2 regions of the Enterococcus sp. BWT-B8 genome follow, and region 2 is predicted to be linked to the other one. Evidence: predicted binding sites of a transcription regulator. Region 2 holds the regulator's gene; the other holds the start of a gene.
The links. The regulator LexA, encoded in region 2, represses DNA repair genes until DNA is damaged. The targets are predictions, from matches to a motif close to CNAACANNTGTTNG.

Region 1 (3,193 bases), on a different contig from region 2:
TGGAATTCCCCGAATAATATCTACATAAATTGTTGAGATTACACGTAAAGCTTTTACTGGAGAAACACTAAACAGACCGAAAATCACACCCAGAATTAACGCTAAAACAAAAGATATCAGTGTAAGCTGAACAGTCATCCATAATCCGCTTAACAGACGCTTCCAGTTATTTTTAATCATTCCGGAAAAGGTGGATTCATCTACAGTATTTTTGGTGCTGCCGTCTTTAATATATTTTCCAACAATTGTGTCGTACTCACCTGTTCGTTTTAATTCAGCCAAGCCTTCATTAAACATTTCAATTAATTCAGGATTTTTGCCTTTTTTTACAGCAAACCCGTAAGAGCCGCCTTCTTCACGTGGAATGGGTGTCGACAAAGCCTGCCCTTGAGCAATTCCATAACCGATTACCGGATAATCATCCATCATCGCAGCAATCTCGCCAATATCCAAAGAGCTGTACAAGGCATCTGTTGTATCCAGATATTTGATCTTGTATCCATATTTATCTTTATTCGCTTCAAGGAAGTCAGCACTCTCTGTCCCGATTTTTGCTCCAACTGTTTGATCTTTTAAATCTTCGTAGGAAGTTATAGAATCGTTGCCTTTTTTTACAGCAATTTGAATTCCGCTGTTGAAATAAGGAGTGGAGAAATCAAAGGATTTTTCACGTTCATCAGTAATGGTCATCCCTGCAATCATTCCGTCTGCCTGACCGGATTCCACAGCTTGAACTGCTGAACTAAACCCAATAAACTTAAACTCAATTGTAAAGCCCTGAAGTTGAGCAATTCGATTGATCAAATCAACATCGATTCCTTCGTATTCACCATCAGAATTTTGAAATTCGAAAGGCGCGAACGTTGAATCACTGGCAATTGTATACACATCTTTTTTAGGCTCAATTTGTTTCATTTCACCTTCAGCATCTTCAGAACCGGAAGAGATATACTCTGCAATGATTTTATCATAGGTGCCGTCTTCTTTTAGTTTTTCAAGTCCGTCGTTGAACATTTCGATCAGTTCAGGGTTTTGCCCCTTTTTCACAGCAAATCCGTAAGAACTGCCGGTTTCTTTTGCTCCAACCAGTTGAAGCTTTTGTCCATTTGTAATGGCATAGCCTAATACTGGATAATCATCAAAGATCGCATCGGCTTCACCATTTTGAAGAGCCTGATACAGACCAGTTGCATCATCAAAATTTTTAATGGAATAGCCATACTTGTCCTGATTTTTCTCAAGAAAAGCTGCACTTTCCGTTCCTACTTTGGCAGCAACTGTTTTACCATCTAAATCATCATAGTTCTCAATGGTATCATTTCCTTGTTTGACAGCCATTTGCAGGCCGCTGTTAAAATAGGACTCTGAGAAGTCAAAGGATTTTTTTCGTTCATCTGTAATACTCATTCCCGCGATCATTCCATCAATCTGTCCTGACTGTACAGCTTGAATGGCTGAGTCAAATCCAAGAGGCTTAAGATTCACTTTGAATCCCTGATCTTCTGCAATTGCATTCAGCAAGTCTATATCAATACCGATATATTCATCATTTGAATCCTGAAATTCAAATGGGGCGAATGTCAGATCTGTTCCAATATCATAAGTCTTTTCTTCTGCCCAGCTCGTACTGCCGTTCGTTAAAATGAGCAGACTTGCAATCATAGCAAATAAAGAAAATAAAAAGTGCTTCTTCTTCATATAAAATCCTCCTAAATAATTACATATTTAACAATTATATAGCAAAATCCATGAGAAAAACAATAAATTCGGTAAAGGTAAGAAAAAAAATAAAAAAATCTAACGTTTGATGTTAGGTTTTATGACAAGGTTAACCCACCTAGTTACTAATAATTTCTCCTTCTAAAAAGCTTTCAGCTGATGGGAAACATTTGAATACCTTCTATATATAATACATATAAGAACGGATAAAAAATTGAGATTATAGAAGTAGCGAAAATATGTTCGGTATGTTAAAATAATTCAGGGAGTAAGAAATTTACTCTTTTCCTTTTCTAGTGAGAAAATTACACGAGGGGAGCACAACTTATGATTGAGAGAAAAACCACCAATACATTTGAGTTAGTTTCAAAATATAAACCGGATGGGGATCAGCCGCAAGCAATCGCTCAGCTGATTGAGGGTGTTGAAGGCGGAGAAAAGGCTCAGATTCTTTTGGGGGCCACCGGAACTGGTAAAACATTCACAATTTCAAATGTCATTAAAGAGATTAACAAGCCGACATTAGTAATTGCTCATAATAAAACATTAGCTGGGCAGCTATATGGAGAGTTTAAAGAATTCTTTCCGAATAATGCAGTTGAATATTTTGTCAGTTACTATGATTATTATCAGCCGGAGGCTTATGTTCCTTCAAGTGATACATACATTGAAAAAGATGCCAGTATTAATGATGAGATTGATAAACTTCGTCACTCTGCAACCAGTGCTTTACTGGAGCGTAATGATGTGATCGTTGTTGCTTCAGTCTCTTGTATTTTTGGTTTGGGAGATCCAAAAGAATACAGTGAACAAATTGTTTCATTAAGAGCAGGTATGGAAATAGAAAGAGGGCAGCTGCTGAAAAGTCTTGTGGATATTCAATTTGAACGAAATGATATTGATTTCCAGCGGGGGCGTTTTCGTGTCAGAGGGGATGTTGTTGAGATATTCCCGGCATCAAGAGATGACCATGCGTTGAGAGTCGAATTTTTTGGAGACGAAATAGAGAGAATCCGAGAAGTGGATGCATTGACCGGGGAAATTTTAGGTGAAACGGAGCATGCGGTTATTTTCCCTGCAACCCACTTTGTTACAAATGAAGACCATATGGAACATGCAATCAGTCAGATACAAGATGAATTGGATGCTCGTCTGAAGGTTCTGCGGTCTGAAAATAAGCTGCTGGAAGCACAGCGTCTGGAGCAGCGGACCAATTATGATATCGAAATGATGCGTGAAATGGGGTACACCTCTGGGATTGAAAATTATTCCAGACATATGGATGGCAGATCAGAAGGAGAGCCTCCGTATACTCTGATAGATTTCTTTCCGGACGATTTTCTGCTGGTCATTGATGAATCGCATGTAACCATGCCTCAGGTACGAGGTATGTATAATGGCGACAGGGCAAGAAAGCAAATGCTCGTTGACTATGGATTCCGTCTGCCAAGTGCACTGGACAATCGGCCTTTAC
Region 2 (3,193 bases):
TGGATATTCCCAACCATAAACAACTTTTGCTGCATCGATTCCTTCCTGACCAAGCGGTGCGCCATGAACCGCAGATGTTCCTTCTTTCGGTGCGCCAAATCCAATCACTGTTTTCACTTCGATCAAGGTTGGTTTGCCTGTCTCAGCTTTGGCGTCTTCGATTGCCTTTGAAATAGCCTCCAGATCGTTTCCATCCTTTACCAGAATATGCTGCCAGCCATAGGCTTCGAAGCGCTGGCCAACATTTTCAGTAAAGGACTTTGAAGTCGGCCCATCCAAGGAGATGTCATTGGAATCGTAAAGAACGATTAGTTTGTCCAGTTTCATGTGACCGGCCATTGAAGCAGCTTCCTGAGAAACTCCTTCCATTAAATCACCGTCACCGCAAAGAGCATACGTATAATGATCAACAACATTAAAGCTGTCTCTATTATAAACAGCAGCTAAATGTGCTTCAGACATTGCCATTCCGACAGCCATGGCAATTCCCTGACCTAATGGTCCTGTTGTTGCTTCCACGCCGTCCGTATGACCGACTTCCGGATGTCCTGGTGTTTTACTGTCCCATTGACGGAAGTTCTTTAAATCGTCTATTGTCACGTTATAGCCTGATAAATGAAGCAGACTGTAAAGTAAGGCAGAACCATGACCGGCAGAAAGAACAAAACGGTCGCGATCTGCCCAGTTTGTTGAGGTTTTTGGGTTAACCTTTAAATGCTTGGTCCAAAGCGCATAAGCCATAGGCGCTGCACCCATAGGCAGTCCTGGATGTCCCGAATTTGCTTGTTGAATGGCTTCGATGCTGAGCGTACGAATGGTATTCACACCTAGTTGATCAGTTTTGTCGAACAAAAATATCATCTCCTATTTAGGTTTTTTTTACCTTTATTACTCACATTGTACCTTAATTCATTTATGAAAGCAATTACTTTTAGTAAAGTTAACTCTAATTATTTGCGGTCATGCAGCCCTTTTTCTTTTTGAATCTGTTTCAGCTTCTCAGGTGTTACATCATTGCCTTTTGGATCTACCACTTTCATTCCCTCAATATGATGCCGCATTCCTTTACGAAATGTCTGCAGATATTCTTCACGCAGTTTCTTCTGCTCATTGAGTTCTAAATCTGTAAGCGGACCTTCTTTGGCTTTACGTGCCAGAGCGTTGATACGTTCCATCTTTTCTTTTGAAAGCATCGTCTTCCCTCCTTTATCAATCCCTTTTATCTTATAAGAACATGCTTGAAAAAACAACTGTCTTTCCTATTGATTTTACACGAACGCTTGTTTGATTTCATGAGAGAAATATGTTAGACTGTAACTATAATTTGAAAGAAGGTGTGGATATTGGCAAAACGTACCGAGACAAGACAGGTAGAAGTATTAAAATATATATATGAACAAGTAGAGCTAAAAGGATATCCGCCAACCGTTCGCGAAATTGGAAAAGCTGTGAATCTTTCCTCTACGTCAACAGTGCATGGCCATTTAGCCAGACTTGAAAAAAAAGGGCTGATTTTAAGAGATCCAACCAAACCTCGGGCAATTGAGTTAACAGCAGAGGGGTTGGAAAAAATTGGGGTTCAGCCTACAACTATTCCTATGCTGGGTGTTGTTACTGCCGGGGAACCAATACTGGCTGTTGAGGAAGCGTCAGACTTCTTCCCCTTGCCTCCTGACCTTCAATTTGAGCAAAATGCATTATTTATGCTGACAATTCGAGGAGAAAGTATGATCAATGCCGGTATCCTTGATGGTGATCAGGTCATTGTCAGAAAACAGGCTGATGCGACAAATGGAGATATTGTCATAGCTATGACAGATGAAGATGAAGCTACCTGTAAAAGATTCTTTAAGGAAACAGATTATATTCGTCTTCAACCGGAAAATGATGCCTTGGAACCCATTCTTTTGGACAATGTTTCCATACTGGGTAAAGTAGTTGGTCTATACAGAAATCATATTTAATTAAACCATTTACTGGGTCTGAATTCCTTTAATCGAAGGAATTTGGATCTTTTTTACAAAAAGACCAGTCGAGCTCTTTAAATTCGGCCTGACGGGTCTCTGCTATTTACTCAAAATGATTGCTTCATGTGCTGAAAGTGTTATAAAACAGAGCGGGCTGTTCAAATTGCTCGGAAAAAAGAAGCAAATAGATGAAACATCTCTTTATAGCCAACACAATCATCCTGTTTTCCAATGAGAAATATTACAGGTCTATATAGCTAAGTTTACCTAATTTGGATATCGTAGCCAATACTTTAATGATACTCAACAAATATATGATTTGCTTTTAACAGACTTGGAAGTACCTCATTCTGATATCTGGTCCAAGTAGAAGTCGTTGCTATTACAGCCATTTCAAAAAAACAGAACCTGCTTCTCTTTCTTCTGCAGAAATGGGGTCGTCCAATAATTTTACTTTTCCAAAAGTTGTCGTAACAGTAAAGTTCTGTTTTTCCTTTTTGCAACAACACCCGGACAAAGTAAAATTATCTCGTCAGCTGACTGTGGAGCCAGCCTTTCCTATACACAGAATTCATGAACCTGTCCGCTGATAGGTTTCGAATTCATGAGGGTACTTGTTTAGTTCGTCTGTTTCTCCTTCGCTTGAATTGATCAGCGTCCATTTTTCCCAATCGACAAAAGGAAAGGATGTATCTGCATCAAAATCGCCATGAATAACAGTCCGATATAGAACATCACAGTAAGGCAGAAAATCCTGATAAATATTTGCTCCCCCGGCAATAAAAGTAATACCTGAAAATTCTTCTGCATAGTTTATAACTTCTTCTATGCTGTTCATTACAACAACATTTTCAGCTTGATATTCTTTGTCTCTAGTCAGAATGATCGTCTTTCTATTGGGCAGTGCTTTGCTCCCCATTCCTTCAAATGTCTTTCTTCCCATGACAATCGTATTGTCCTCAGTCATCTTTTTAAAAAATTTCAAATCATTTGGCAAGTGCCATGGCAGGACATTTTCTTTACCAATATTCCCCTGTTCATCCTGAGCCCAAATAGCTGCTAACATTATTTTTTAACTCCCTTCAACTTTAAACCGCAATTGGTGCCTTTATCGCTGGATGGGGATTGTACCCTTCCAAAGTGATATCTTCCATTTCAAAATCAAATACAGATTTCTTTTCCGTATTTAAACGGAGTTTAGGTGCATCTCGTATATCGCGAGACAG

Region 1: the regulator LexA is predicted to act here: its motif matches at 1,952-1,965, upstream of uvrB (excinuclease ABC subunit UvrB).

The regions. Positions count from the first base shown of each region.
Region 1 covers NZ_JAJDJV010000016.1:22,681-25,873, reverse strand. Annotated here, with positions in the region: gene LI951_RS13280 (amino acid ABC transporter substrate-binding protein/permease) at 1-1,698, opposite strand, end outside; gene uvrB (excinuclease ABC subunit UvrB) at 2,047-3,193, shown strand, end outside.
Region 2 covers NZ_JAJDJV010000001.1:219,699-222,891, reverse strand. Annotated here, with positions in the region: gene tkt (transketolase) at 1-852, opposite strand, end outside; gene LI951_RS01035 (DUF896 family protein) at 951-1,193, opposite strand; gene lexA (transcriptional repressor LexA) at 1,344-1,964, shown strand; gene LI951_RS01025 (dihydrofolate reductase) at 2,539-3,033, opposite strand; gene LI951_RS01020 (thymidylate synthase) at 3,056-3,193, opposite strand, start outside.